DNA from 2 places in the Rhizobium sp. A22-96 genome. Region 1 is predicted to be linked to the other one. Evidence: riboswitches for the same ligand, from Rfam matches in the RefSeq annotation. Region 1 holds a riboswitch; the other holds the start of a gene.
What was found. Region 1 has a riboswitch for S-adenosylmethionine ahead of metA (homoserine O-acetyltransferase MetA). Riboswitches for the same ligand answer to the same signal wherever they lie in the genome.

Region 1 (15,707 bases):
GGAGATATCGCGCCTTGCCAGCGAATCGTAAAAAGGTGCGTTCCAGCTGTTGAGCAGCACCTGGACGTAGGCGGTGATCATGATGATTGCGAACAGCGCCACGGTCAGGGAAATGATCTTGAAGCGCACCGGTGAATTCCAGAACGCGGAGAACATCATCCTCAGCCGAAAGAAGAGGCTCAAATCGTATCCGACCTGCTCGTTCCCCTGGATATTCGGCTTGGCTTGCGCTTCAACTGCCATCAGCACTTCCCTGCGACGCACGTACCGTCAGTTAACCATGACCCGCCCTCATGTCCATCCTAGCAATAGATCGGTGCGATCACGTTGCTATATACACGGTTTCACGCCTTGAACCGAATAAGGTCAGCAATTAGCTTGCATTCGAAAGATTGAGAAAGCCTTCCGATGCAATTCCAGGGAACAGCAGACTATATCGCCGACAAGGATTTGATGGTCGCGGTCAATGCCGCCATCCGGCTGGAGCGGCCGCTTCTGGTAAAGGGCGAGCCCGGCACAGGCAAGACCGAACTGGCGCGGCAGGTGGCGGGGGCCCTCGGTCTCGACCTCCTCGAATGGAACGTCAAATCGACGACCAAGGCGCAACAGGGCCTTTACGAATACGATGCCGTTTCGCGCCTGCGCGACAGCCAGTTGGGCGACGTTAGAGTTCACGATGTCGGCAATTACATCCGCCGGGGCAAGCTCTGGCAGGCCTTTACCTCGCCGAAAAAATGCGTGCTGCTGATCGACGAGATCGACAAGGCCGATATTGAATTCCCGAACGACCTGCTGCAGGAACTCGACCGCATGGAGTTCCATGTCTACGAGACAGGCGAGACGATCCAGGCCGCAATCCGGCCGATCGTCATCATCACCTCGAACAACGAGAAGGAACTGCCGGACGCCTTCCTGCGCCGCTGCTTCTTCCACTATATCCGCTTCCCCGACATGGAAACGCTCACCCGCATCGTCGAAGTTCACTATCCCGGCATCAAGCAGGCGCTGGTCCAGGCGGCGCTGACGCAATTCTTCGAAATTCGCGACGTGCCGGGCCTGAAGAAAAAGCCATCGACCTCGGAAGCCCTCGATTGGATCCGCCTGCTGGTCGCCGACGATGTCGACCCCGCCACCCTGCGTGTCGATGCGAAAAGCGTGCTGCCGAAGCTGCATGGCGCATTGCTGAAGAATGAGCAGGATGTTCATCTTTTTGAACGACTGGCTTTCATGGCACGGGGGCAGGGGAAGTAGCAGTCTCTTCTCTCCCAAGCGAAAATGAAGTGACCATATCACCCGCCCTCACCCTGAGGTGCCTTGGCGTTAAAGCGTCAGCGCAAACGCCAAGGCCTCGAAGGGCGAGGTGGCCTACGCACAGAATTACCCACAAGCCCTTCTTGAACATCTGTAAACCGCAAACGACATCAGATCACGGCCGCCAGCCTGCCTCAAAGCTTGCCCATTGACCCGCCGCCACGGCAGGTTTATGGAATTTGGCTGTGGTGATTTGGCCGGCCGGCTTGCAGCCACGTTAAATAAGTCGCTAAAGGGCCGCGTGCGGACCGGTAGCGATTCATATTGCGGCCGGTTTTTTGCATTTGATCGAGTGAAACGATGCCCATCAAGATTCCCGATACGCTGCCCGCATTTGAAACCCTCCAGAACGAGGGCGTGCGGGTGATGACCGAAACGGTGGCGATCCGGCAGGATATCCGCCCCCTTCAAATCGGGCTTCTCAACCTCATGCCGAACAAGATCAAGACCGAGATACAGATGGCGCGCCTCGTCGGCGCATCGCCGCTGCAGACGGAGTTTTCGCTGGTCCGCGTCGGCGGCCACAAGGCCAAGAGCACCTCCGAGGAACACCTGTTTTCCTTCTACCAGACCTGGGAAGAGGTGAAGCATCGCAAGTTCGACGGCTTCATCATCACTGGCGCGCCGATCGAGCTGCTGGAATACGAAGAGGTCACCTACTGGGACGAGATGCGGCAGATCTTCGACTGGACGGCAACCAATGTCCATTCGACGATGAACGTCTGCTGGGGCGCGATGGCCGCCGCCTATCATTTCCATGGCGTGCCGAAGCATACGCTGAATGAAAAGGCCTTCGGCGTCTATCGCCACCAGAACCTCGCGCCGTCCTCCGTCTACCTCAACGGCTTTTCCGACGATTTCGCCATTCCGGTCTCGCGCTGGACGGAAGTGCGCCGCAACGACATCGAAAAGGTGCCGAGCCTGCAGATCCTGATGGAATCGAGCGAAATGGGGATCTGTCTCGTGCACGAACAGGCCTGCAACCGGCTCTACATGTTCAATCACGTGGAGTATGATTCCACTTCGCTCGCGGACGAATATTTCCGCGACGTAAATGCGGGCGTGCCGATCAAGATGCCGCACAACTATTTCCCGCACAACGACCCGGAAATCCCCCCGCAGAACCGGTGGCGCAGCCATGCGCATCTGTTCTTCGGCAACTGGATCAACGAGATCTACCAGACCACGCCGTATGATCTGGAGGAGATCGGCCAGGAAAGGACCTGAGGCTTGTTCATTCCCTTCTTCCTGAAGCTGAAGGAAGCGAAGGTGCCGGTCACGCTCCGGGAATTCCTGTCGCTGCTTGAAGGAATGGAAGAGGGGATTGCCGACTATGATGTCGAGGCCTTCTACTATCTGGCGCGCACGACGCTGATTAAGGACGAGCGCTTCATCGATCGCTTCGACCAGGTCTTCGCCGATTATTTCCATGGCGTCGAGGCGATCGGCGGTAGTGCCGATGCGGTCGAGGCGGCCGCCATTCCCGACGAATGGCTGCGCAAGCTGGCGGAAAAGCATCTCACCGAAGAAGAGCGGAAACAGATCGAGGCGCTCGGCGGCTTCGACAGACTGATGGAAACGTTGCGGCGGCGGCTGGCCGAACAGCAGGGTCGGCACCAGGGCGGCTCGAAATGGATCGGCACGGCGGGCACCTCTCCCTTCGGCGCATACGGCTATAATCCGGAAGGCGTGCGCATCGGCCAGGAAACCTCGCGCCACCGCCGCGCGGTCAAAGTCTGGGATCGCCGCGACTTCCAGAATCTCGACGACGGCGTCGAGCTTGGCACCCGCAACATCAAGGTGGCGCTGAAGCGCCTGCGCCGTTGGGTGCGCGAGGGCGCGGCCGACGAGCTGGATCTCTCCGGCACCATTCGCTCCACCGCCGAACACGGCTATCTAGACGTCCAGACACGGCCGGAGCGGCGCAACGCCGTCAAGCTTTTGATGTTCTTCGATGTCGGCGGCTCGATGGACGACCATATCCGCGGGGTGGAGGAACTGTTTTCCGCCGCCCGCTCTGAGTTCCGGCACATGGACTATTTCTACTTCCACAATTGCCCCTACGAGGGCGTGTGGAAGGACAATCGCCGCCGGCGCGTCGATATCACCTCGACGACCGACCTGATCCGCACCTTCGGACCAGATTACCGCGTCGTCTTCGTCGGCGACGCCTCGATGAGCCCCTATGAAATCAACCAGCCGGGCGGCTCGGTCGAGCATTGGAACAAGGAGGCCGGCAGCGTCTGGCTCAGTCGGATATCAGGCCATTTCCGCAAATGCGTCTGGCTCAACCCCGTTCCCGAAAACTACTGGGGCTACACCACTTCCATCTCCCTCATCCGCCGTCTCATGGCAGACCGCATGTACCCGCTGACGCTCGGCGGGCTGGAGAAGGCGACGCGGGAGCTTTCGCGCTAGGCGCAAGCGCTCCCCGCCCTTTCGGCGACGGCAAATGGACTCTCACCTTGCCGCCGCCAGACGGGGCAAACTCTATGCGTGAGCTTTGCGATAGGCCGCGACGACGAGCCAGATTGCCGAAAGCAGGAAATAGAATGCGCCGAACCCGACATAGGGGGCGATATCCAGAATCGTCGGCGCGGCAGCGCCAACGGATCGGCTGATCATGAACCCGCCGGCAAGGGCCGATTGCGCGCCGCTCAGGATCATTACCCATTGCGCGCCAAAGTGACGCCAGCGCCTGACCGCCGTGTAAAGCTGCAGGAGGCCCGACAGGATCGCCCAGATCCCGAACACGGCCAGAACCGCATAAGTGCTGTTGGTGACTGCCACGATCACCGCAAGCGTGGTTATCGTGCTGACCACGACATTCAATGCCTGGGACGGGTTGGCCTTGAGGCCGCCATTGACCCGCGCGTCGACCAGATTGGCGAAGGCGTCCCATGCCGGGTAGATCACGAGAAGGAAAGCAATGAGATGAGATTGCCCGCCAAAGAGAATGGCGGCGGCAATCCAGGCGATCGAGAATATGGCACGCACGAAATAATAGGATCGCAGCCAGTTGGACTGGCTTGAGGACTGGTTTTGCATTGGCAGGTTCCAAGTTGAAATCTACCAACTAGTAGGAAGGCTAAACTTGCCTGTCAACTCACCAGCCGAACACCTCTTTGTGAGAAGCCGAGACACCAAGGCAATCTTGACAAATTACCTACCAGAAGGTAGGCAGCAGCATGAAATCAATGACTTCGACTTCCGGAAAGATTCTCGACACCGCGCAATCTCTCATCGTCGCGGGAGGTTACAACGGCTTCAGCTATGCCGATATCTCGGCTGCGATCGGCATCCGGAAGGCGAGCATCCACCATCACTTTCCGACAAAGGCCGAGCTGGTCGCGGTATTGGTTGACCGCTACAGGCAGCAAGTGGACGTGGGTTTGAATTCTCTTCGCGAGCAGTTCCCAAGCCCGGCCGAACAATTGCAGGCCTATCTGAATTTCTGGCAAACATGCATTCGCGATGCCTCGCTGCCCTTCTGCGTCTGCGCCATGCTTGCTGGCGAGATGCAGATGCTGCCGGAAGAGGTCGCGTCACGCGTCCGCGCCCATTTCCATAGTCTGGCGGGATGGCTGACTTCAGTTCTGAAGAATGGCACAGAGCAGGGCCTGTTCCAGCTCGACAAGAGACCGGAAGAAGAGGCGCAAATGCTAATGGCATCGGTACATGGGGCGATGCTCTCCGTACGGGCTTTCGGCGACCCCGAACTGTTCAGTGCAATCGTCCGACCCCAGATCACCAGGCTACTGGCCCCGGCTCGCTAAAGAACTGCCGGGTCAAAGCAGCCGGCAGACATCTGTGTTCAGAGCCAAGAGCCGCAACTGGCGGCACTCGCACGAAGCGCCGAAGCAAAATGCATCACGCCTGTCGCACGCACTGCACATTTGCAGCGCAGTTTAGCGCTTCGAAGCCCGCGAGATAAAGCCGGGCCGAGGCTTGATCGGTAACACTGCGCCCCTAATTTCCCTGTCGAACCGGTTGCGGAACGGCACGAATGGGGGCAGGGTCTGGCCTCGTATTTCGAGAGCAATGGATGAGCTGATATGACGGAAAGCACTTTGCAGCGGGAAGTTTTTGGGACGACGGCGGATGGGGATACCGTCTATCGCGTCAAGATCGTCGGTGGCGGGCTGACGGCGCATATCATGTCTTGGGGCGCGGTCATCCAGGATCTCCGGCTTGATGGCCACAGCCCCGCCCTTCTCCTCGGCTTCGACGATTTCGCTGATTATCCGGCCCATTCTTCCTATTTCGGCGCCACGCCGGGCCGCTGCGCCAACCGTATCGGCGCCGGCCGTTTCACGCTGGACGGCAAGCAATACCAGCTCGAACTCAACGAAAAGGGCGTCACGCATCTGCACGGCGGCAAGGACAATATCGCCAAGCGCAACTGGACGATCGTCGAACATGCTGTCGACCGCGTCGTGCTGAAGATCGTCGATCCCGATGGCCGCGCTGGCTATCCCGGCAATTGCACGATTCAGGCGACCTATTGGGTGCATGGCAATGGCGAATTTTCGATCACTTATGAATCGACCACCGACCAACCGACCCTCGCCAATGTCTGCCAGCACGCCTATTTCAATCTCGACGGCCGCGACGATGCGCTGGGCCACGACATCATGATCGCCGCCGATCACTATACCCCGACGGATGAGAAGCAGGTGCCGACGGGTGAAGTTCGCTCTGTCGAAGGCACGGTGTTCGATTTTCGCGAGATGTCGCCGATGAAGCGCTTCGAAGGATCAGAGCAGGCGCTCTACGATCATAATTTCTGCCTGTCGACCGAGCGCACTGCCAAGCGCTCCGTCGCTCTCGCCCGCAGCGTCAATTCCGGCGTGTCGCTGGAGGTGCGCACCACCGAGCCCGGCGTACAGTTCTATACGGGCTTCAAGCTCAATGTTCCGGTTCCGGGCCATGACGGCCGCAAGATCGGCCCCTTCGCCGGCTTCTGCCTGGAAACGCAGGTCTGGCCGGACGCCATCAATCATGAAGGCTTCCCCAATGCCGTGCTCCGCCCGGGCGAGGTATTGCGGCAGGAAACGGATTACATTTTCACCAAGAACTAAGCCGGGCATGCCCCGCTTTCTTGAAATCCGGCCGGGCGTCCCAAGCGCCCGGCCGATTCTTTTTAGGCCGACGGACAGATTCACCTTGTGAATTGGTTCTAAATAGGTTCTATATGGACGTCATGGATAGAACCAGTTTGATCGCTGAATTGAACACCCGCGGTCTCAGCGACGGGACCGGCAGCGGGCCGCTGTACAAGCGACTGGCACAGGCGTTGACGGGCCTTATCCAGGAAGGCCTGCTGAAACCGGGCACGGCTCTGCCGGGCGAGCGCGATCTCGCCGGGGCACTGGAAATCGGCCGCGTCACGGTACGCACCGCCTACCGCGACCTGCTCGCCTCCGGCGTCATCGAATCCCGCCACGGCAGCGGCACCTTCGTCTCACAGCATGTCGAGCGCATCGAACAGCCGCTCTGGCGCCTCTCCTCCTTCTCCGCCGATATGCGCTCGCGCGGTCGCGAGCCGGCGGCCCGCGTCTTGTCGCGCACCATCAGCGCGCCGGCGCCGGAAGAATCCTTCCTGCTTGGTCTCGGCCTCGACGAACCCGTGCTACGGCTCGACCGCCTGCGCCTGGCCGATGGCCAGCCGCTTGCCATCGAGCGCGCCGTGGTTCCCATCAAATTCCTGGGCGAAGACGCCATATCCGAAGGCTCCCTCTACGATGCGCTCGCCGCCCGGGGGTACAAGCCCGTGCGCGCGCAGCAGAGGCTGACGGCCGTGACACTGGACCCCACTTCCGCATCGATCCTGACCGTCAAGGCCGGGGCGCCTGCGCTCCTGATCGAGCGCGTCTCCCGCCTCGCGGACCAGCGCGTCGTTGAATATACCCGCTCGCATTATCGCGGCGATGCCTATGATTTTGTTGCTGAATTGAGAATTGGAGATGACCTATGAGCGAGACCCAGTCCCTGATGCTGACGGAAGCCGGCCAATCGCCCGAGGTGGTTGCGACGCTGCTTGAAAAGGAAAAAACTGCTTTCGCCGAAATCGCGAAGCTCTTCTCCTCGGGCCGTCCGTCGCTGATCACCACGGCGGCGCGCGGCTCTTCCGACCATGCCGCCACCTTCTTCAAATATCTGTTCGAAATCTCCTGCGGCATCCCGGTCGCCTCCGTCGGCCCGTCGATCGCCTCGGTCTATGGCGCGCCGCTTCACCTGAAGGGCGGCATCCACTTCACAGTATCGCAATCTGGCGGCAGCCCCGACATCATCGCACTGCAGGCTGCTGCCAAGAAGGGCGGCGCCACCACCATCGCCGTCGTCAACGTCACCGATAGCCCGCTTGCCAACGAGGCCGACATCGTGCTCGGCCTCAACGCCGGCAAGGAACAGAGTGTCGCCGCCACGAAATCCTTCATCGCCTCTGCCGCAGCTCTTGCCGGCGTCACGGCAACGATCTCGCAGGACAAGGCGCTCGCCGACGGCCTCGGCAGGCTGCCGGAAGCGCTCGCCGCAACCTCGGGCATCGATGGCAAGGCCGCCGAAGACGTGCTCTTCAATGCGTCCTCGCTCTATACCGGCGGCCGCGGCCCGGCTTTCGCCATCGCGCTCGAAGCCGCGCTGAAAGCCAAGGAAACCGCCGGCCTGCATGCGGAAGCCTTTTCGCTGGCGGAGTTGATGCATGGCCCGATGCGCCTCGTGCAGCCGGGCTTCCCGATCGTCGCCTTCTCGCCCGACGACGCTGCCTTCGCCAATAATGCGCAGGCGCTCGAGCGCCTGCAGAAGCTCGGCGCGACCGCCGTCTCCTTCTCGACCGCGCCGCTTGCCGGCATCAACCTGCGCATGCCCAGCACCGGCAACGGCCTGCTCGATCCACTCGTATCGCTGTTGTGCTACTACCGCCTCATCGAGTCGGTGACGCGCCGCAAGGGCTTCAACCCGGACAAGCCGGCTAACCTTCTCAAGGTAACGGAGACCATGTGATGGACTACAAGGTCTTTACCGGCGCCCGCATCTTCGACGGCGACCGGTTTCACGAGGACAGCGCGCTGGTGATCGGCAACGGTCGCATCCATGCCATCACCAGTGTCAATGATGTGCCTGACAATGCCGCAACGATCCAGTTGAAGGGTGGTGTCCTGTCGCCCGGTTTCATCGATGCGCAGGTGAACGGCGGCGGCGGCCGCATGCTGAACGACGAGCCCTCGCCCGAATCCATGTATCTGATCGCCGATGGACATCGTCCCTACGGCACGACTTCGCTGCTGCCGACGCTGATCACCGATGTCGCGGCCGCGACAACGGCAGCCATAGAGGCGGCAATCGAGGCGGTAAAGGCCAATCGCGGCGTCGCCGGCCTGCATCTGGAAGGCCCGCATCTGGCCCCGGCCCGCAAGGGCGCGCATCTGGCCGAGCTGATGCGCCCGGTCGAGGACAGCGACGTCAGAACCTTTATCCGCGCCCGTGAGGCGATCGGCACGCTGCTGGTCACCATGGCGGCCGAGCAGGTGACGGAGCGGCAGGTACAGGCGCTCGCCGAAGGCGGCGTCATTGTCAGCATTGGCCATAGCGATTGCACAGCGGAAGCAGCGGATGCCCGTTTCGACGCCGGCGCCCGCGGCGTCACCCATCTTTTCAACGCCATGAGCCAGATGGGCCATCGTGCGCCTGGCCTCGTCGGCGCGGCCATAGACCACCCTGCCCCCTGGTGCGGCATCATTGCCGACGGCCACCATGTCGACCCGATCGCGCTGCGCGTCGGGCTGCGTGCCAAGCGCGGCGAAGGCCGGCTGTTCTTCGTCACGGATGCAATGTCGCTTGTCGGCACGGATCTTCCGAGCTTCACGCTGAACGGCCGTACCGTCTACCGCACCAAAGGCGGCTATTGCTCGAAGCTGACGCTGGACGACGGCACGCTCGCCGGCTCCGACGTCGATATGGCCTCGACGATCCGCTACGGCGTCAATGTCCTCGAACTGCCGCTGGCGGAAGCCCTGCGCATGGCGACCTCCTATCCCGCCCGCTTCCTGCGCCTGACGGATCGTGGTCACCTGACACCCGGAACCCGCGCCGACCTCGTTCACATCAACGACGGCATCGAAGTCACCGGAACGTGGATCTCGGGCCAGCCTTCGGCCTAAAACACTCGAAAAGGAGGCTCGGCATGACCGCAGTCACGGACAGCTATTTCTCCGCCCTCATCGGCCGGCTGGAAAGCATGCGCGAAACGCTCGCTGAACCGATGTCGAAGGCTTCGGCCGCTATTTGCGCAGCCGCCCGCGGCGATCGCCGTGTCTATGTCTTCGGCACCGGCCATTCGCATATGCTGGCGGAAGAGGTGCATTATCGCGCCGGCGGCCTCGCCTTCACCATCCCTGTGTTGGTTGGCTCCGCCATGCTGCACGAAGGCGCCGTCATCAGCTCGGTCTATGAGCGTACGGAGGGCCTCATCCGCCCGGTCTTCGAGCGTTACGGCATGCAGCCGGGCGATGTGCTGATCATCGCCTCCAACTCCGGCGTCAATGCCGCACCGATTGAGGCTGCCGACTTCGGCCGCGAAATCGGCGCCACCGTCATCGCCATCACCTCGCTCGCCTATTCGGCTGTCATTGCCAATGGCCGCCGAAGGCTTGCGGATATCGCCGATATCGTGCTGGACAACGGCCTGCCGCCGGGCGACGCCATCATCGACCTGCCGGGCACGGAGCTGAAGGTCGGCCCGGCATCGACGGCCATCGGCACCACGGTGCTGAACGCCATCTTCGCCGATGTCGCTGCCGAGCTCTGCAAAGATGGCGAACCGCCGGTCTACCTCAGCGCCAACATGCCGGGCGCCAAGGAGACCAATCAGCGGCTGGTAAAGAAGTACCGCCCGCGCAATCCGCATCTTTAGATTTAGAAAGGTGCGCGGCGGTTTCCGTCCGACTTGAATGAAAGCAGAGGATTAGAGCGGCTCAGCAATCCCATGGAAAGCTGAGCCGCTCTAAGTCTTGCTATTGCGCTGCCGCGTCGGAGGCTGATGGCTCTTCGGCAGTCGCCTCCACCTGCTTGCGCCCACGACGCAGCACGACGTAGAACACCGGCGTCAGGAACAGGCCGAACAGCGTCACGCCGAGCATGCCTGAGAAGACCGCCGTGCCGAGCGATTGGCGCATTTCCGCACCAGGCCCGGTCGCGATCATCAGCGGCACGACGCCGAAGATGAAGGCGAAGGCCGTCATCAGGATCGGGCGCAGACGCAGATGGCTGGCCTCGATCGCCGCCTCCACCGCACTCTTTCCTTCAAGCTGCGCCTGTCGGGCAAACTCGACGATCAGGATCGCGTTCTTGGCCGCAAGGCCGATCAGCACGATCAAGCCGATCTGCGTCAGGATATTGTTGTCCATGCCCCTGAGATGCACCCCGATCAATGCAGCCAGTACCGCCAGTGGCACGATCAGGATGATGGCGAGGGGCAGGGTCCAGCTTTCATACTGGGCCGCAAGCGCCAGGAAGACGAAGATGACCGACAGGGCGAAGATATAAACCGCCGTATTGCCGGTGTTCCTTTCCTGATAGGCAAGTTCCGTCCATTCGAAGGTCGTGCCCGCCGGCAACAGGCTCTTTGCCAGCCCTTCCATGGTGTCGAGCGCGCTGCCCGTGGAAACGCCCGGCCCCGGATTACCCTGGATGGGAACCGAGACATACATGTTGTAGCGCTGCACGAGCGCCGGCCCCGTCGTATCCCGGATATCGACAAGCGTTCCGAGCGGCACGAGAGCGCCGGTCGCTGAGCGAACCTTCAGCGCCAGAATATCTTCGCGGTCCATGCGATATTGCTGGTCGGCCTGCGCCCGCACCTGGTAGACGCGGCCGAAGGCGTTGAAGTCGTTGACGTAGGATGTGCCGAGGTTGATCGACAGCGTCTCGAAGATATTCGGGATCGGCACGTTCAGCGCCCGCGCCTTGTCGCGGTCGATCGCCAGGAAATATTGCGGGCTATTGGCCGAGAAGGTGGTGAAGACGCCGCTGACGCCCTTATTCTGCGCGGCAGCACCCATCATCTGATAGGCCAGCGGCAGGATACGGCGCATGTCCGGATTTTCCCGGTCCATGATCTGCATCTTGAAGCCGCCGGAATTGCCGACGCCGCGGATCGATGGCGGCGGAATGGCGATGATGAAGGCCTCCTGGATGCCCTGGAGGCTGCCATAAAGCTGGCCGATGATCTTCATGGCGCTTTCGCCGCTCTTCAATCTCTCCTCGAAGGGTTTGAAGGGCGTGAAGATGACGCCGGAATTCGAGGCATTGGTGAAGGTCGCACCATTGAAGCCGGCGAAGGCGACTGCATTTTCCACGCCGGGCGTCTTGTTGATGATCGCCGTCGCCTTCTCGATGACGGCGTTGGTGCGCGCCAGCGACGCTCCATCGGGCAATTGCACGACGACAATGGCATAGCCCTGGTCCATGGTGGGAACGAAGCCCTGCGGCACGATTCTGCCCATGTACCATGTCGCACCGAGCAGCCCGACGAAAACCAGAAGGGCACAGCCTAGCGCGACCCAGGTCGTCACCAGATGGCGGATGATCCAGGAATAGCCCCGGCTCATCGACTCGAAGCCCCGGTTGAAACCATCGCCCAGAGCGCGGCCGAAACGAGAGGCGATATTGTTGGATTTCTTGTGATCATGGGGACGCAGCACGATCGCCGCGATCGCCGGCGACAGCGTCAGCGAATTCAGGCAGGAGATCGCCGTTGCGATGGAGATGGTCACCGCGAACTGCCGATAGAACTGCCCCGTTATGCCCGGAATGAAGGCTGTCGGCAGGAAGACAGCGATCAGTACCAGAGAAATCGCCAGAACCGCAGTGCCGACCTCGTTCATCGTCACATGCGACGCCTCCTTCGGCGTCATCCCCAGCGCCAGATTTCGCTCGACATTCTCGACCACGACGATCGCGTCGTCGACAACGATACCGATGGCAAGCACCAGACCGAATAGCGTCAGCATGTTCAGCGAGAAGCCGAAGGCGAGCAGGAAAGCGAAGGTACCGATCAGCGATACCGGAATGGCGACGATCGGAATGATCGCAGTTCGCCAGGATTGCAGGAAGACCAGCACGACGATGGCAACGAGCACGGCTGCTTCGAAGATCGTCTTGTAGACCTCGTTGATCGATTCCGCGATGAATTCTGTGGGATTGTAGACGATGCGATATTCGAGGCCTTGAGGGAAATCCTGCGCCAGGCTCTGCATCGTCTTTTCGATGTCGGCGGCGGCATTGAGCGCATTGGTGCCGGGACGGGCAAAGATGCCGAGCGCGACCGCCGGGTTGCCGTTCAGATAGCTGTTGGTGACATAGTCCTGCGCGCCGAGTTCGATGCGTGCCACGTCCTGTAGCTGCACGAGGCGGCCGCTATCCGTCGCCTTGACGATGACATAACGGAATTGCCGTGCATCGGAAAAACGCCCTTGCGTCGTCACCGTATATTGAAAGGCGTTGGTGCCCGAAACCGGCGGTCCGCCGATCGAACCGCCCGAAACCTGCACGTTCTGGTCCCGCAGCGCCTGGACGATGTCGCCGGCGGTCATGCCATAAGCGGCAAGTTTTTCAGGATCGAGCCAGATGCGCAGCGAATATTGCCGCTCGCCGAAGAGCTGCACGTCGCCAACACCATCGAGGCGAACGAGCAGGTCGCGGATGCGCGTGCGGGCATAGTTGGAGATGTAGAGCTGATCATAGCGGTTGCTTGGGGAGAGCAGGTGCACGACCATCATCAGGTCCGGCGAGCTCTTGACCGTGGTAATGCCGATGCGGCGGACATCGTCGGGCAGCCGTGGCTCGGCGATGGCGACGCGGTTCTGAACCAGCACCTGCGCCTTGTCGAGATCAGTGCCGAGCTTGAAGGTGATGGTCAGTGCCATCGAGCCGTCGGCGCTGGAATAGGAGGACATATAGAGCATGTCCTCGACGCCATTGACCTCCTGCTCGATCGGCGTTGCCACCGTATCGGCGATCGTCTGGGAATCGGCACCCGGATAGGAGGTGCGCACCACGATTGTCGGAGGCGCGACCTCGGGATACTGCGCCACCGGAAGCTGAAAATAAGCAATGCCGCCGACGATCAGCAGCACGATGGAGAGAACCGACGCGAAAATCGGCCGGTCGACGAAAAAATGGGAAAACCTCATTGATCCGTCCCCTGTGCATCCGCCTGCGCAGGCGGCTCGTCGTTCGTCGCTTCCTGCGGCAGCTCGATCAGCTGAGGCGCAACCTTGACGCCAGGCCGGACGCGGATCAGCCCGTTGACGATGATGGTCTCGTCACCGGTCATGCCGTCACGGATGACGCGGTAGCCATAGAGCTTCGGCCCCAGCCGCACGGATTTCGGCGTGACGTTGCCGGCCGTGTCGACGGTATAGACCACCCGCTGGTTCTGATCCGAGCCGATGGCTTCGTCGGGCACCAGGATGGCCTTGTAGCTGTTGGACCCCTGCACCTGGACGCGCCCGAACAGGCCGGGCTGGAGAATGAGATTGGGGTTTGGGAAGGTGGCGCGGACACGGATCGTGCCCGTCTGGTTGTCGACGCGGTTTTCGGCGAAGTCGAGCTTGCCCTTGAAGGGCTTCTGCTTGGAATCGGCGATCGTCACCGTGACATCGAGACCGCCGCCGCCCTGCTGCAGGGCACTGCCGTTCTTGCGGGCCTGATCGGCATAGGAAAGCAGCCGGCGTTCATCGACGTCAAAATAGAAATCGATCGGGTCAAGCGACACGATGGTCGTGAGGATAGTCTGGTCGGCCTGCACGAGATTGCCGACCGAGATCAGACGCCGGTCGATCCGGCCGCTGAGCGGCGCGGTGATCTTCGTGAAATCCATATCGAGATTGGCGCGATCGACGGCTGCCTGGGCGCCGCGAACATTCGCCTGCGCAGACAGGAGGTCGCGGCGGCGGTCATCCAGCGTCGAGGCCGACTGACTGCCCGTCGTAGACAGGGATTCCGTCCGCTTGAATTGCGCGTCGGCGAGCGTCAGCGACGATTTCGCCACTTCGAGCGAAGCCGTCGACTCGTTCAGCGTGGTGATGAACGGCCGCTGGTCGATGACAAAAAGCAGGTCGCCCTGCTTGACCATGGTGCCGTCCTTGAAGTGCACCTCCTGCAGATAGCCGCCGACCCGCGACCGTACCGAGACCTCATCGACCGCCTGGAAGCGCCCGATGAATTCGTCGCTATCGATGACGTCGCGAACGACGGGCTTGGCGACCGTCACGGGCGCAGCCGGCGGCGCGCTTTGCGCCAAAGCCTGAGCACCGGAAAAAACGGCAATAACACAGCTGAACAAAATGGAACGCGGCAGCACCGGCATGAAGGCCCCCTCGGAAAACCGCGGACAGCAAGGAGCGCCGCCGCGTTAAGCGATCACGAAATTTGCTTGCTACTTTCTGCGAAGGACCCGTCGCCATCAGGCGAAATCCAATCAGGTCTCTTCGGACTTCCCCAACATGCGCCACGGGCCGCGGTGGCCCGGGGGTATCAACCGGCTCATGGTCCGGCAACATGGGTTAATGTATAAACGGTTTATTGGATTCGACAACAGGGAATGAGGCGGTAGCGACACAGCGCAACCTTTTGTTTTTTCTCATATAGATGAACGCGCATAGGATGAGCAGATCCGAGCCTCAGCTCTCGAGTTCCTCACGCAGCATTTCAAGCTCCAGCCATTCCTCTTCCATCCTGGTCAGGCCTTCGCGCAGCTTTTCCATCTCGGCCGCAAGACGATTGAACGTCGCAGGATCCTTGGTGAAGAGGTTAGGATCGGCCATTTTCTTTTCGCGGGCGGCGATCTCTGCCTCCGCCTTGGCCATGTCTTTCGGCAGGTTCTCCAGCGCAAATTTCTGCTTGTAGGAAAGCTTGGCCTTGCCCTTCAAAGCATCGGCGGCGGATGCCCCGGCCTCGGCGGCCTTCGGCTTTTCCGCAGCCTTTTCCGCGCGTTTGCGTTCTTCCATCGCACCCTTGCGCTGGGTCAGCATGTCGGAATAGCCGCCTGCATATTCGATCCAGCGGCCATCAGGCTCTTCCGGATTGGCAGGCGCGATCGTCGAGGTCACGGTGCGGTCGAGAAAGTCACGGTCGTGGCTGACGAGGATGACGGTGCCGGAAAAGCCGGCAACAATTTCCTGCAGCAGATCAAGCGTCTCGATGTCGAGATCGTTTGTCGGTTCGTCGAGAATGAGCAGGTTCGTCGGCCGCGACAGGATGCGCGCCAGCATCAACCGGGCACGCTCGCCGCCTGAGAGGTTCCTGATCGGCGTCCGTGCCTGTTCCGGTTGGAACAGGAATTCCTTCATGTAGCCCGTCACATGCCGCTGCTCGCCATTGACGAGCAGGTT
Region 2 (15,707 bases), on a different contig from region 1:
ATTCTCGGCGCCCTGATCGTCGCATCCTCCATCGCGGTGCTGACGACGGTTGGCATTGTCGTTTCGATGTTGTCGGAAGCGGCCCGTTTCTTCAGCATGGTGCCCGCCAGCGAATTCTTTTTCGGCACGGTCTGGGATCCGCGCTTTACCGGTGCCGGCTCACAGACATCGGGCACCTTCGGCCTGATCCCGTTGCTGGCCGGCACGATCTATATCGGCTTGGTCGCCATGCTGTTTGCCGTGCCCATCGGATTGTTCGCCGCAATCTACATGGCGGAATATGCATCGACCCGTGTGCGCTCCATTGCCAAACCCATGCTGGAAGTGCTGGCCGGCATTCCCACCATCGTCTACGGCTTTTTTGCCCTCGTCACGGTCGGACCTTTCCTCAGGGACATCTCGGCCGAGATCAATGGTCTGATGACGGGAAGCTATCGAAGCTTCATCGAGGCGCAGAGCGTGTTGACCGCCGGCTTCGTCATGGGGGTCATGCTGATCCCTTACGTCTCCTCGCTGTCGGACGATATCATCATGGCCGTGCCGCGCTCGCTGCGTGACGGTTCGCTCGGTCTGGGCGCCACGCGATCCGAGACGGTGAAACGCGTCCTGTTGCCTGCGGCACTTCCGGGCATCGTCGGTGCGCTGCTGATGACGGCATCACGGGCGGTTGGCGAAACGATGATCGTCGTGCTGGCGGCAGGCGTTGCCGCCCGCATGCAGCTCGATCCCTTCGAGCCCATGACGACGGTGACAGTGAAGATCGTCAATCAGCTGACCGGCGACCTGGAGTTCACCTCGCCGCAGACCCTGGTCGCCTTCGCGCTCGGCATAACGCTGTTCTGCCTGACCCTCTGCCTGAACGTCTACGCGCTCTACATCGTCCGCCGCTACAGGGAGCAGTACGAATGAGCGGCGTCGTATCCTCCTCGTCACAAAATATCCCGCGTGGACTGGCGCCCGGCGCGCCTGTGCGACGCGATATCGGCATCAAGCGCCGTTATGCCGCCGAACGCCGCTTTCGTGCCTATGGCCTCGCTGCTGTCGTCTTCGGCCTCGTCTTCCTTTTGGCGCTTGTGTCGACCGTGGTTCGAAACGGCTATACGGCCTTCGTGCAGACGTCGATCACCTTGCCGATCGAGTTCACCGAGAAGGTCATCGACCCCACGGGCAAGCGCGCCAGCGACCCGAAGGTGCTGATGGTCGCCAACTATCCGGTCCTGATCCGCGATGCCCTGGTAAAAGCGCTTGATATCGACCCATCCAACCGGGCGCTCGTGCGCGAGGCAACCGCCATGGTGTCGGATGGCGCCAGGATCGTGCTGCGCGACAAGGTTACCGCCAATCCGTCGATCGTAGGAACGACGCAAAACCTCACCGTCCTCGCGAGCGCCAACATCGATTCCGCCAACAAGGGACAGATCGATCTGACGGTTGATGAGAAGGATCGCAAGGTGTCGGACCGGCAGCTCGGCTGGATGAAGCAGCTGACGGCGAGCGGCGCTCTGCACGAAGCCTTCAACAGCGGCCTGTTTGTGTCGGGCAACTCAAGCCGCCCTGAGGCTGCCGGTCTCGGCGTCGCACTGATCGGCTCGCTCTATCTGATGCTGACCGTGCTGGTTCTGGCGCTTCCCGTTGGCGTCGCTGCGTCGATCTATCTGGAGGAATTCGCGCCGAAGAACCGGCTGACGGACCTCATTGAGGTCAACATCAACAATCTGGCGGCCGTGCCCTCGATCGTTTACGGATTGCTCGGGCTTTCGGTCTTCATCAACATGATGGGCCTGCCGCGCTCGGCCTCGCTGGTTGGCGGCCTAGTGCTGAGCCTGATGACGTTGCCGATGATCATCATCGCCACACGTTCGGCATTGCGAGCGGTGCCGCCCTCGATCCGCAGCGCTGCGCTTGGCCTCGGTGCCTCGCGCATGCAGATGGTCTTCCATCACGTCCTGCCGCTCGCCATGCCCGGCATATTGACGGGCACCATCCTCGGACTGGCGCATGCACTCGGCGAGACGGCGCCGCTGCTCCTGATCGGCATGGTCGCCTTCGTTGCCAACTACCCGGCATCGCCGCTCGATCCTTCGACGGCGCTGCCGGTGCAGATCTACATGTGGGCGAGTGAAGCCGAACGGGCGTTCGTCGAACGAACCTCCGGGGCGATCATCGTCCTGCTCTTCTTCCTCGTTGCGATGAATATCGGCGTGATCCTGCTGCGCCGCCGCTTCGAACGGCGCTGGTAGGGGAGGGCGATCCAATGAACATGATGACGGAAGCCGCAAGTGAAAGAGCATTGGCCAGGAAGATGACGACGATCCCCTACAAGATGATCGGCCAGGACGTGTCCGTCTTCTACGGCGACAAGCGTGCGCTCTTCGACGTCAACCTGAACATCCGCGCCAATACGGTTACGGCGTTGATCGGTCCTTCGGGCTGCGGCAAATCCACCTTCCTGCGTTGCCTCAATCGCATGAACGATACGATCGAGACCTGCCGCGTCACCGGCAAGATCACGCTCGACGATCAGGATGTCTACGACAACAACATTGATGTTGTGGAGCTGCGCGCGCGGGTCGGCATGGTCTTCCAGAAGCCCAATCCGTTCCCGAAGTCGATCTATGAGAACGTAGCCTATGGCCCCCGCATCCATGGTCTGCATCGCTCGAAAGCCGATCTCGAGCATATCGTCGAAACCAGCCTGCAGAAGGCCGGTCTGTGGGGTGAGGTGAAGGATCGGCTGCATGATGCCGGCACGAGCCTCTCGGGCGGTCAGCAGCAGCGCCTGTGCATCGCCCGTGCCGTCGCGGTCAGCCCGGAGGTCATTCTGATGGACGAGCCCTGTTCGGCGCTCGATCCCATTGCCACCGCCAAGGTCGAGGATCTGATCCACGAGCTGCGCGAAAACTTCACCATCGTCATCGTCACGCATTCCATGCAGCAGGCAGCCCGCGTGTCGCAACGTACCGCAATGTTTCATCTCGGCCATCTGGTCGAGGAGAACGATACCGATAAGATGTTCACCAATCCCGACGATTTCCGCACGCAGGATTACATCATGGGCCGTTTTGGTTGATGATGCCGTGCGCGCGGCTCCTTTCACACAGTTCACCTTGAGGATAGAAAAATGGTCTCCACTCACATTCTCTCTGCCTATGACGAAGACCTGAAGTTCCTGACGCGCCGTATTGCGGAAATGGGCGGCCTGGCCGAGCAAATGGTCAGCGACAGCGTTCGGGCGCTGGTCCAGAGCGACACTGGTCTTGCGCAGAAGGTCATCTCCGACGACGTAATCCTCGATCATGCCGAGCGCGAAGTCGGCGACAAGGCCATCGTCACCATCGCCCGTCGTCAGCCGATGGCTGCCGACCTGCGCGAGATCATGGGTTCGATCCGTATCGCTTCCGATCTGGAGCGCGTCGGCGACCTCGGCAAGAACACCGCCAAGCGCGTCATCGCCGTGCAGGGTACGGGCGTTCCGCGTCGCCTGGCTCGTGGCATCGAGCACCTTTCCGAATTGGCGCTGAGCCAGCTCAAGGAAGTCCTCGACGTCTACGCCACCCGCTCGCCGGACAAGGCCGTGTCGATCCGCGAACGCGACGAGGAAATCGACGCGATGTACACCTCGCTCTTCCGCGAGATGCTGACCTACATGATGGAAGATCCGCGCAACATCACCACCTGCACGCATCTTCTCTTCTGCGCCAAGAACATCGAGCGCATCGGCGACCATGCCACCAACATCGCCGAGACGATCTATTACATGGCGACGGGTGCTCAGCCCGAAGGCGAGCGCCCGAAGGACGATACCGCCAATACCGTCGGCGCAGTGACGGAATAATCCGAAAGCGAAGAAAGGAGACCATAGGCGCATGGTTCCGAGAGTTGCTGTTGTAGAAGACGAGGAAGCGCTCAGCGTTCTGCTGCGCTACAATCTCGAGGCCGAAGGCTTCGAGGTCGACACGATCCTCAGAGGCGATGAAGCCGAGTTGCGTCTCCAGGAGCGCATTCCCGATCTTCTGATCCTCGACTGGATGCTCCCCGGTGTATCCGGCATCGAGCTCTGCCGCCGGCTGCGCATGCGGCCGGAGACGGAGCGCCTGCCGATCATCATGCTGACGGCCCGCGGCGAGGAAAGCGAGCGCGTGCGCGGTCTTTCCACTGGCGCGGACGATTACGTCGTCAAGCCGTTCTCGACACCCGAGCTGATGGCTCGCGTCAAGGCGATGCTGCGGCGCGCCCGTCCGGAGGTTCTCTCCACGGTGTTGCGTTGTGGCGATATCGAGCTGGACCGCGAGACGCACCGCGTTCACCGCAAGAGCCGCGAAGTGCGGCTGGGACCGACCGAATTCCGTCTTCTGGAATTCCTGATGTCCTCGCCGGGCCGCGTCTTCTCGCGTTCGCAACTGCTCGACGGCGTGTGGGGGCATGATATCTATGTCGACGAACGCACGGTCGACGTGCATGTCGGTCGCCTGCGCAAGGCGCTCAACTTCTCCAATATGCAGGATGTCATCCGCACCGTTCGCGGCGCGGGCTACTCCATGGAGGCCTGAGCGGGAATACCCGATCAGGCACTCAACATTACAGCGCCACGCGTCTTTCAAGACGCGTTAAGGTCGCTGTAACATCTTAGAATTCTGCATAATTTTCCCTTAAATCGGTTCCGATTTAAGAAATTATGCAGTCGCGGCGGAAACAGAAAACGGGCCCCAAAGGGCCCGTTTCTTTATCTCAGTGATGAAGTGTCTCAGCCGCGCGGCTGAGCTGGCCTGCGCCGTTCATGCACCGGCTGGTAGGCCAGGCGCTGATGGTAGGTGCAGTAGGGCGATGAATCCGGGCTCTCGTTGCCGCAGAAGTGGAAATCGTCCTTCAGGGGATCGCCGACCGGCCACTTGCAGGTGCGCTCCGTCAGTTCCGTCAGGCCGAGACGCCGGGAGATCGGAACGACCACATTGGCGGCCGGACGATACTGGATCTCGTTGACCGTATCGATCTCGATCTCTTCCTTCAACATGGTTGCGCCCTGCTGGCGGGTAACCGTGCGGGTTGCGACGCGCGCCTGATAGTTCGAAGCCCGCGGTGCCGTGGCGTTGCGCTTCGGCGTGCGAGCTGCCGCCGTCGTGCCGCCGGCCTTCGCTCGACCGGGAAGGTTCAAGCGATGCACCTTGCCGATAACGGCGTTACGGCTGACGCCACCGAGCTGTGCCGCGATCTGGCTGGCGCTCAACCCTTCGGACCATAGCTTTTTCAGCTTCTCGACGCGTTCGTCTGTCCAATTCATGCCCTGTCTCCGCTGTCGCGTTTCCGATGGCAGAATCCCTCACCATTGCCTCGCATGGGGATCGAGGCACGAAACGCTCTAAAATTGTGGTGACTAGTTCCGCCGCATGCAGTCTAGCAATTGGTTTTTAACCTAGTGTGAGGCAGACTCCGTGACAAGAGTCGCGGGAATCTTGAGGAATCGATTTCGAGGTTTTCCCCAACTTGCTGTCCGGGCGTGGCATTTCTGCAATATGCGGCACCGAACGTATCCCTTTTGCGCGCAAGCACTTTCTCGCACCTGCTAAAGCGCCAGTTTTGTTGACATCGCGGTGCAAAACAACAATAGTGACCGGGCCGCCGCAAGGCGGCATTTTTGATTTTTTCGGACCCCTTTCGTAAAAACGAAGCGATTGGTCCTTAAAGTTGTGATCGAGGAGATATGGCCATGGCCGAGACCGCGCCGCTTTATGATACCTACATGCGAGCTCCGCTGCGGTTCGAGCGAGGCGAAGGCGTATGGTTGATCACTGAAAGCGGTGAACGCTATCTCGATTTTGCAGCCGGCGTGGCGGTCAATTCGCTCGGTCATGCTCATCCCCATCTTGTCGCCGAGCTGAAGGCGCAGGCTGACAAGGTTTGGCATCTGTCCAACCTCTACGAGGTGCCTGGTCAGGAAAAGCTGTCGAAGCGGCTGACGGAAGCCACTTTCGCCGACAAGGTGTTCTTTACGAATTCGGGTGCCGAAGCGTTGGAATGCGCCATCAAGACGGCGCGGCGCTATCAGTTCGCCAAGGGGCATCCTGAGAAGTTTCATATCATCACCTTCGAAGGTGCCTTCCATGGCCGTACCATCGCGACGATCGCGGCCGGCGGCCAGGAAAAGTATATCGAAGGCTTCGGTCCGAAGGCTCCCGGCTTCGATCAGGTACCGTTCGGTGATCTCGATGCCGTGCGCGCAGCCATTACCGAGGCGACGGGCGCTATCCTGATAGAGCCGGTGCAGGGCGAGGGTGGTATCCGCCCGGCGACCAATGAATTCCTGCGTGGTCTCCGCCAGATCTGCGACGAGCACGGCCTGCTGCTGGTTCTCGACGAGGTGCAGTCCGGCGTTGGTCGTACCGGCAAGCTCTTTGCCCACGAATGGGCTGGTATCAAGCCCGATATCATGGCGGTCGCAAAGGGTATCGGCGGCGGCTTTCCGCTCGGCGCATGCCTGGCAACGGCCGAAGCGGCTTCCGGCATGAAGGCCGGCACGCACGGATCGACCTATGGCGGCAATCCGCTGGCCATGGCAGTCGGCAATGCGGTGCTTGATATCGTGCTGGCCGATGGTTTCCTGGAACATGTGCGCGATATCGCACTGGTCTTCCGCCAGGGCCTCGCCTCGCTCAAGGATCGCTTCCCGGATATCATCGAGGATATTCGTGGCGAAGGCCTCATGCTTGGCATCAAGGCGGCTATCCCGCAGGCGGACCTCTTGCAGGCGATCCGCGCCGAACATCTGCTTGGTGTCCCGGCTGGCGATAATGTCATCCGTCTGTTGCCGCCGCTGATCGTCACCGCCGAGGAAGCGCGCGAAGGCCTTGCCCGTATCGAGCGCGCCGCAGAGCGCGCGCGCGCCGTTCGCGTCAAGAAATCGGCTTGAATTCAGCGCCCGCAGTCGGGGCGTTCGTGCCCCACGCGGGCGTTATTGTTTTTTCTGGAGTACAGGTAAGGACATGGCTTCTCCGAAACACTTTCTCGACCTCTCGGCCGTAGCAGCCGCCGATCTGCGCAACATCATCGATGATGCGATCGTGCGAAAGCAGGCACTGAAGGCCGGCACGGCCGACAAGCCGCTCGCCGGCAAGATGCTTGCGATGATCTTCGAGAAGCCTTCCACCCGCACACGCGTATCCTTCGACGTCGGCATGCGCCAGCTCGGCGGCGAGACGCTGTTCCTGTCGGGAACCGAGATGCAGCTCGGCCGCGCCGAGACGATCGGTGACACCGCGAAAGTATTGTCGCGCTATGTCGATGCGATCATGATCCGCACGACCGATCATTCGCGCCTGCTGGAGCTGGCGGAGCATGCGACGGTTCCCGTCATCAATGCGCTGACCGACGATACGCATCCCTGCCAGATCATGGCCGATATCATGACCTTCGAGGAACATCGCGGTCCGATCAAGGGCAAGACCGTTGCCTGGACCGGCGACGGCAACAATGTGCTGCATTCGCTGATCGAAGGCGCCGCGCGTTTCGGCTATCGCATGAACATGGCGGTACCCCTTGGTTCCGAGCCGAAGGATCACTATCTGAACTGGGCCCGCAACGAGGGCGCCGAAATCATGCTCTCGCATGATGCAGACCGTGCGGTCGCCGGCGTCGATTGCGTGGTAACCGATACCTGGGTTTCCATGAATCAGGAACACCGGGCTCGCGGTCACAACGTCTTCCAGCCCTATCAGGTCAACAAGGCTTTGATGGCACAGGCCGGCAAAGACGCGTTGTTCATGCATTGCCTGCCCGCTCACCGTGGGGAGGAAGTGACGGACGAGGTGATCGATGGCCCGCAATCCGTTGTTTTCGATGAGGCGGAAAACCGCCTTCATGCGCAAAAGTCGATTCTTGCTTGGTGCCTGGGCGCAATCTGAGGATAGGAAGCCGCGTTTGAGAGCGCGGGCGCAGTAGGAGTAAAGCAATGGCCGAAAATGCAGCCTCGCTGGGTCAGTTCGATTTTGCCGGTGACGATCACGTTGTGCCCTTCCAGGTCGAAGGGCTCGATGTGCGCGGCCGTGCCGTGCAGCTTGGTCCGTTGTTGGATGCAATCCTTGCCCGGCATGATTATCCGACGCCGGTGGCCCGCCTTTTGGCCGAGGCTATCGTTCTCACGGTCTTGCTCGGCACGTCGCTGAAGTTCGAAGGCAAGTTCACCGTACAGACGAAGGGCGACGGCCCGGTCGACCTGCTGGTCGCCGATTTTTCGACGCCTGAAAATGTCCGCGCCTATGCGCGCTTCAACGAAGAGGCACTGGCAAAGGCCGTTGCCGAAGGCCGCACCGAGCCGGAGCAGCTGCTCGGCAAGGGCGTTCTTGCCTTTACGATCGATCAGGGCCGCTACAGCCAGCCCTATCAAGGCATCGTTGCTCTCGATGGGGCTTCGCTCGAGGACATTGCCGGCACCTATTTCCGCCAGTCGGAGCAAATCCCGACGCGTGTACGCCTTGGTGCTGCAGAGCTCTTCGACCGTGATGAGAACGGCAAGCCGCGTCATCGCTGGCGGGCGGGCGGTCTGATCGCGCAGTTCCTGCCCGAGGCACCGGAGCGCATGCGCCTGCCGGATCTGCATGGCGGTGACGGCGATGAGCTCATCGGCAATCACGTCGAGGACGACGCCTGGGCCGAAGCACGCAGCCTCGTGGAGACCATCGACGCCGATGAATTGACGGATCCACTTGTCGGCACCGAACGCCTGCTGTTCCGCCTCTTCCATGAGCGCGGTGTGCGGGTCTATGAGCCGAAGGCGGTTTTTGACCGCTGTTCCTGCTCGCGCGACAAGCTGAAGGGTGTGTTGCAGGGTTTTTCGGCCGAGGAGATCGAGGCCAGCCAGGAGAACGGTGAAATAGCCGTCACCTGCGAGTTCTGCTCGACCACCTACCGCTTCGAAGTGGCTGAGGTAAACGCGGCCTGACGGAGCTCAGTTCAGCGTGCGCAGCAGATTGGGCGTATCGAGAGAGAAGGCGGGGATCTTGACATGGAACTGTTCCCCGTCGTCCGTCTCCATCTGGTAATGGCCGAACATCATGCCTGAAGGCGTGTCCAGCGGGCAGCCCGATGAGTATTCATAGGTGTCGCCGGGGTTGAGATGTGGCTGCTCGCCGACAACGCCTGGCCCCGTCACCTCATCCACGATACCGTTCATATCGGTGATGTGCCAGTAGCGCGTCACCAATTTGACGGACATCTTCGAATGATTGGAGATGACGATGCGGTATCCCCAAACATAGCGATCGTCGTCCGGATCGGATTGCTCCTCCAGATAGAATGGCTCTACGACAACTTCTATGTCGCGTGTTAAGGCGCGATACATGCCTGATTACCTTGCCACTGCTCTGAAGCGACGAGCGTTCTTACAAGCGCCACTTACGCTCCAGCATTTTTAAAGTCCGCGGCATATTACCCGCTTTCCATGCTTCCCGCAAAGTGCAGGATATCTAGCGGTATCCTATAACCAGCCCGTTCCGTCAAGGAATGGAATGATGAAAATTCTCATCGGCGATTGTTCCTTGGAGAATTGGAGATATTACGACAGAAAACGAAGACTATCAGGTTGCCGTCAAAAGTATCTCGCCTTACTTGTCCTTTAGTGTTTTCTACCATAGCTCCACTCGCTATGTCTTGGTGAGGTGGAAAGGCTTGGCATCATTTAGGGTGCACTTGAGGTTTGACTGCCATATCTGTCAGTCTCTCTTCGAAAACTCTCGGCCATGTGGAGCTCGGCTCGGCCTTCAGGTCTGCGAAAAGAACGTCCGCGCGATTTCCCGACGGTGGGATTTCGACTATCATCCGATTCTGGCATGGCCCGTGCCTCCCCCCTCCGTCCGGGAAAGTATACTTGATGCGGGGCTGTCGATCATCAAACCGACTGTTTGAGCGCCTGGCATAAGGAGGGGTTGCGGTCACTGCTCGCAATAGGAGGTTTACAATGAGGCTTTCCGCCCCTGTTTATCATTTGAAGCGCAAGGCACGGCTTTTGTCGCGCCAGCAGAATATCCCCCTGCACGCCGCACTGGATCACATCGCGGCTGGCGAGGGGTTTGGAGGTTGGAGCTTGCTTGCGTCCAAGACGCAGGCTGCCGTTTCCCCCGATGATTTCTTCTCGCTCTTGAGACCGGGTGATCTGGTGCTGGTCGGCGCACGTCCCGGCCAGGGCAAGACGCTGATGAGCCTCAAGCTCGCGGTAGGAGCCATGAAATCGGGCAATCGCAGCGCCTTCTTCACGCTCGAGGATACCGAAAAGGTCGTTCTGGATCGTTTCCGGATCATTGGCGTGGATCAGGCCGAGTTCAGGGAGTTGTTCGAACTCGACAGTTCCGACGCCATAAGTGCCGACTACATTGCAAATAAGCTGGCCTCGGCGCCACGCGGCACGCTGGCAGTCGTCGACTATCTGCAAATACTCGATCAGAAGCGGGAGAAGCCGGAACTGGAGACGCAGGTCCGCGCGCTGAAGACGTTCGCGCGTGAGACGGGCGTAATCATCGTGTTCATCTCGCAAATCGACCGTTCATACGATCCGGCGCTGAAACCCTTGCCCGATCTTGATGACGTTCGTCTGCCAAACCCGCTGGATCTGTCGCTTTTCGACAAGATGTTCTTCCTGCACGCCGGCAAGGTTCAATACAAGGCGGCGGGCTGACGACGACTGCATGGCTCCAATAGGAGCATGTCGAGCCGCCCGGAGAATCTCCGGGCGGCTTGAAGGAATAGTATCAGGCGGAAACCTGTTCCAGGGCGCGGGCGAAATCCTCGACCAGATCCTGGCTGTCCTCGATACCGGCGGAGAAGCGTACGGTACCCGGCGAAATGCCAAGCTCTGCGCGGGCCTCGTCGGTGAGGTTCTTGTGCGTCGTGGTGGCCGGATGGGTGATCAGGCTCTTCGAGTCGCCGAGATTGTTGGAAATCTTCACGATCTCCAATGCGTTCTGCAGCTTGAAGGCTGCTTCCTTGCCGCCCTTCAGCTCGAAAGCCACCAGCGTCGAGCCGCCGGTCATCTGTTTGGCGATGATGTCGGCCTGCGGATGGTCCTTGCGGCCGGGATAGATCACGCGAGCGACCTTGTTGCCCTGCTCGGCGAGGAAGTCAGCCACCTTGGCGGCATTCGCCGTCTGCTGCGCAACGCGCAGCGGCAGCGTTTCGATGCCCTTCAGCAGCGTCCAGGCGGTGAATGGCGACATGGCCGGACCGGTATGGCGGAAATAGTCCTGCAGGTTCTCGTCGATCCACTGCTTGTCGGAGAGGATGACACCGCCGAGCGAGCGGCCCTGGCCGTCAATATGTTTGGTAGCGGAGTAGACGACGATATGGGCGCCGAGTTCCAGAGGTTTCTGGAAGAGCGGGGTCGCGAAGACGTTGTCGACCACGACCTTGGCACCAATCTGGTTGGCAAGCTTGGCCACCGCAGCGATGTCAACGACTTCGAGCGTCGGATTGGTCGGGCTTTCCAGGAAGAACACCTTGGTGGTGGGGCGGATCGCCTTTTCCCAGTTCTCGACGAAACGACCGTCGACCAGCGTGCATTCGATGCCGTATTTCGGTGCCAGCGTCTCGACGACCCAGCGGCAGGAGCCGAAGAGGGCGCGGGCGGCAACGATATGGTCGCCGGCCTTCAGCTGGCAGAGGATCGCGGCGGTGACAGCGGCCATGCCCGAAGCCGTGGCGCGGGCATCTTCAGCGCCTTCCAGCGCGCACATGCGCTTTTCGAACATGTCGTTGGTCGGGCTGCCATAGCGGGCGTAGATGAAACCATCCGTCTCGCCCTTGAAGCGGGCTTCTGCCGCTTCCGAGGTGTCATAGACGAAGCCCTGGGTCAGATAGATTGCTTCGGATGTTTCGCCAAATTGCGAACGGAGCGTTCCGCCGTGAACGAGTTGGGTTGCGGGGCGCCAAGTCTTGCTCATGCCATCACCACTTTCAAAACAAAAAAACCGGCCGCAATTGCAGACCGGTTTCAACCCGGTCTTTTTAGCCACTTGTTTAACGTGGCTGCAAGCCGACCGGCCAAATCACCACGGGATAAGTTGCAATACTGCCGTTGATCGCTTGCGTCAATTCCCTGAGTTTGGTTTTGTCTGCGACAAATACTGCCCGCGCGTCTCTCTGGATGCGCTAAGGTCGCAGTAACGTTTTGAATCAGCCCGCAGGCATACAAGTCGAATATGGATTTGCAGGCGTATGGGCTGGGGAAAGAGGCATGATGGCTCGCAATACAGGAATTCTAGCGGATCGCGCCATTGCGGCGCTCTTTGACGCCGGACGGCTGACGAGCGAAAGAGAGCTGGACGTCGATCAGATCCAGCCGGCAAGCCTTGACCTGCGCCTCGGTTCCCATGCCTTCCGCGTTCGCGCCAGCTTCATGCCCGGTCCGTCGCATCTGGTTGCCGACAAGCTCGACTGGCTGAAGTTGCATGTCGTCGATCTCTCCGAAGGTGCGGTGCTGGAAACCGGCTGCGTCTATATCGTGCCGCTGATGGAGCGGCTGGACTTGCCGGCCGATATGTCGGCCTCGGCCAATCCGAAGAGTTCGACAGGCCGCCTCGATATCTTCACCCGCGTCATCACCGACCGGGCGCAGGAGTTCGACAAGATCCCGGCCGGCTATTCCGGCCCGCTCTATCTCGAAATCAGCCCGCGCACCTTTCCGATCGTCGTTCGCCGTGGTTCGCGCCTGTCGCAGATCCGTTTCCGCGTCGGCCAGGCTCTGCTTGACGAGCCGGAACTGCTGGCACTGCACGAGACCGAGACGCTCGTCGCCAGCAAAAAGCCGAACATCACCGGTGGCGGCATCGCGCTGTCGATCGATCTTGCCGGCGATAAGGAAGGCCTGATCGGCTATCGCGGCAAACACCACACGGCCGTCGTCGATGTCGACAAGAAGGCCCAGCACGATATCTTCGATTTCTGGGAGCCGCTTTATAGCCGCGGCCGCACCGAGCTGATCCTCGATCCCGACGAATTCTACATCCTCGTTTCGCGCGAGGCCGTTCATGTGCCGCCGCATTATGCCGCCGAGATGACGCCGTTCGATCCGCTGGTCGGCGAATTCCGCGTCCATTATGCCGGCTTCTTCGATCCCGGCTTCGGTCATGCCCCGGCCGGCGGCCGTGGCAGCCGCGCTGTGCTCGAAGTGCGCAGCCATGAAGTGCCTTTCATCCTCGAGGATGGCCAGATCGTCGGCCGCCTGATCTACGAACACATGCTGGAGCAGCCAAGCAGCCTCTACGGCTCCGGCCTCGGCTCGAACTATCAGGCACAGGGCCTGAAGCTGTCCAAGCACTTCCGGCTCTAGGCATCTATCGTCCGGCCTTGACAGTGGCCGCCAACTGTTGGACATCTCGGGATGTCAGGCGGGTGTAGCTCAATGGTAGAGCAGCAGCTTCCCAAGCTGAATACGAGGGTTCGATTCCCTTCACCCGCTCCAGCTTCCTTCCATCGTCAATGATCTCAGGGATGCGCTCGACATGTTTGATCTCATAACCATCGAAGTGAGCGATCTGGAGAAGACCAAGGCGTTCTATGAGCGCGCTTTCGAGCCGCTGGGTTACGGCTTGTCCTTTGGCAAGGAAGGTGTTTTCTGGGCGTTCGACGTTGGCGACGGCAGCCTGTTCGAGATCCAGCATACGGGCAGCAAGCCGCCTCTGACGCATTTGCATGTTGCCTTTCGCGTCGGCAGCAGGGCCGAGGTCGATGCATTTTATCGCGCCGCTCTGGAAGCGGGAGCCGAGGACAATGGCGCTCCCGGACCCTGGCCGGAATATATGGCGGATTATTATGCCTGCTTCATTCTGGACCCGGATGGCTACAACATTGAAGCGATGATCAACAAGCCGGGTGCTTGAGATCGAAACCAGTTCAGAAACTGGCTCTGTCTTTCAAAGCCTCCGTCAGCGCTTCGCCGAAGATGGCGATCGGCCGGGCGAGGCGTCCAGCCGGTGGGCGATGCACCAACCAGTTGACGACCCTCGGGCTGAAATCCGGCGCCTCGATGACCTCGATGGAATTGCGCCAGCGGCTGCCTGATAGCGCCGCTGGCGTCAAGACGCCGATGCCGAGGCCGCGCGATACCAGCGACATGCGTAAATCGGCACTCATGGCCTCGACGGCGACGTCGAACGGCAGCCGCTCTGCCTCGAAGCGATGATGAATGAAGGCGCGGAAGCCGCAACCGCTCTGGTTCATGATCCAGGGAAAGCGGGAGAGCTCATCGAGTTTCGGCGCCTTGGGAACTCCGAGCGAAGGCGATGCGACGAGAATGACGTTATGGATCCCCAGCATGTCGCCGACGACATTATCCGGCGGCTCCGTGCCCTCCGCCAGACAGACGGTTGCGGCATCCAGCTGGCTATGCGCGACCTGCTCGATGAGCTGCGGCGACCAGCCGGAGACGATGCGCAATGTCAGTTGCGGAAACTGGCTGCGGAGTTGATCGAGCGGGGCCGAGAGCGCCGCCTCCGAGAGATAGGGCATGACGCCGAGGCGGAATTCGCCGCTGATCGCGCCACCCGGGGAAACGCCGGCCTTGAGATCATCGAGCGAGCGCAGGACACGACGTCCATGCTCGTAAGCCTCTCGCCCTGCCGCGGTCGGCTTGAGCGGCTTGGACTGGCGGTCGAGCAGGGCGATGCCGAGGCTATCCTCGAGGCTCTGTATCCGCCGGGTGATGCCCGGCTGGGTCAGGTTGATGCGTGCGGAAGCGGCAACGATCGATCCGGTTTCCACCACGGCGACAAAGGCTTCGAGATCATGAATGTTCATGAGGAACTCGCATAATCATTATTAGCTCATTTCAATTGCCGCATTATGCAACAAAGCGATAAAGATGGCTAACAATATTATTTAAGCTCATTGGAGAATCCATGGCTCAGGTCCCCGAATGCATTGCCAGCGAGCCGGAGGACGAGGCGTCCGAGACGGTTTTGGCCCCTCCGACATTGTTGTTCGCCATCGCCACCGGCGTCATCATCACCAATCTTTTCGCGCCGCAGACGCTTGTCGGCATCATCGGCCCGTCGCTTGGTTTTTCTGAAAGCGGCGCGGGCCTCGTGGCGATGGCCTCCCTGCTTGGCTATGCCGCCGGCCTGTTTTTCCTGGTGCCTCTCGCCGACCTGATGGAAAACCGCCAGCTGGTGCTGCGCATGCTCGTCTCGGCCATGGTAATGGCTATCGCTGCTGCCTTTGCGCCGACAGGATGGAGCCTCCTCATCTTCCTGTTCCTCCTGGGCGCGGCCTGTTCCGCCATCCAGATTCTCGTGCCGATCGCCGCCGCCATGACGCCGCCGGAGCATCGTGGCCGGGTCATCGGCAATGTCATGAGCGGCGTCATGGTCGGCATATTGGTGTCGCGGCCACTGGCGAGCCTGGTTGCCGATTTCTGGGGCTGGAGGAGTTTCTATGCCATCAGTGCTGCAGCCCTTGCGCTTCTTGCCGCCGTGCTCGCCCTGCGCCTGCCCGAACGGCGCCCCCTGGTGAGTTCCAGCTACGGCGCCCTGATCGGCTCGTTGTTCCAGCTGCTGCGCGATGAGCCGATACTGCGGCTGCGCGCCTTTACCGCCGCCTTGATGATGGCGAGCTTCAGCCTGTTTTGGACCTCTGTCGCCCTGCGGCTGGTGCAGCCGCCATTCTCGCTCGGCCAGTCCGGCATCGCGCTGTTTGCGCTGGTTGGAGCCGGCGGCGCTGCCGCCACCTCT

Region 2: another riboswitch for S-adenosylmethionine. It lies ahead of ACQZ6F_RS23635 (O-succinylhomoserine sulfhydrylase); the one in region 1 lies ahead of metA (homoserine O-acetyltransferase MetA).

Annotation. Positions count from the first base shown of each region.
Region 1 covers NZ_JBNWDQ010000004.1:268,132-283,838, reverse strand. The annotation lists gene ACQZ6F_RS19645 (ABC transporter ATP-binding protein/permease) at 1-243, opposite strand, end outside; gene ACQZ6F_RS19640 (AAA family ATPase) at 409-1,251, shown strand; SAM riboswitch at 1,487-1,564, shown strand; gene metA (homoserine O-acetyltransferase MetA) at 1,612-2,538, shown strand; gene ACQZ6F_RS19630 (vWA domain-containing protein) at 2,542-3,729, shown strand; gene ACQZ6F_RS19625 (DUF308 domain-containing protein) at 3,802-4,359, opposite strand; gene ACQZ6F_RS19620 (TetR/AcrR family transcriptional regulator) at 4,500-5,087, shown strand; gene ACQZ6F_RS19615 (aldose epimerase family protein) at 5,367-6,392, shown strand; gene ACQZ6F_RS19610 (GntR family transcriptional regulator) at 6,515-7,288, shown strand; gene ACQZ6F_RS19605 (SIS domain-containing protein) at 7,285-8,316, shown strand; gene nagA (N-acetylglucosamine-6-phosphate deacetylase) at 8,316-9,473, shown strand; gene ACQZ6F_RS19595 (SIS domain-containing protein) at 9,497-10,225, shown strand; gene ACQZ6F_RS19590 (efflux RND transporter permease subunit) at 10,326-13,505, opposite strand; gene ACQZ6F_RS19585 (efflux RND transporter periplasmic adaptor subunit) at 13,502-14,683, opposite strand; gene ACQZ6F_RS19580 (ABC-F family ATP-binding cassette domain-containing protein) at 14,997-15,707, opposite strand, start outside.
Region 2 covers NZ_JBNWDQ010000005.1:417,240-432,946, forward strand. The annotation lists gene pstC (phosphate ABC transporter permease subunit PstC) at 1-909, shown strand, start outside; gene pstA (phosphate ABC transporter permease PstA) at 906-2,240, shown strand; gene pstB (phosphate ABC transporter ATP-binding protein PstB) at 2,255-3,070, shown strand; gene phoU (phosphate signaling complex protein PhoU) at 3,122-3,835, shown strand; gene phoB (phosphate regulon transcriptional regulator PhoB) at 3,867-4,550, shown strand; gene ACQZ6F_RS23605 (GcrA family cell cycle regulator) at 4,745-5,278, opposite strand; gene ACQZ6F_RS23610 (aspartate aminotransferase family protein) at 5,705-6,904, shown strand; gene argF (ornithine carbamoyltransferase) at 6,978-7,895, shown strand; gene ACQZ6F_RS23620 (Hsp33 family molecular chaperone) at 7,943-8,932, shown strand; gene apaG (Co2+/Mg2+ efflux protein ApaG) at 8,939-9,331, opposite strand; gene ACQZ6F_RS23630 (DNA helicase) at 9,947-10,660, shown strand; gene ACQZ6F_RS23635 (O-succinylhomoserine sulfhydrylase) at 10,734-11,921, opposite strand; SAM riboswitch at 11,965-12,043, opposite strand; gene ACQZ6F_RS23640 (2'-deoxycytidine 5'-triphosphate deaminase) at 12,215-13,309, shown strand; tRNA gene ACQZ6F_RS23645 (tRNA-Gly) at 13,368-13,441, shown strand; gene ACQZ6F_RS23650 (VOC family protein) at 13,482-13,859, shown strand; gene ACQZ6F_RS23655 (LysR family transcriptional regulator) at 13,873-14,775, opposite strand; gene ACQZ6F_RS23660 (MFS transporter) at 14,877-15,707, shown strand, end outside.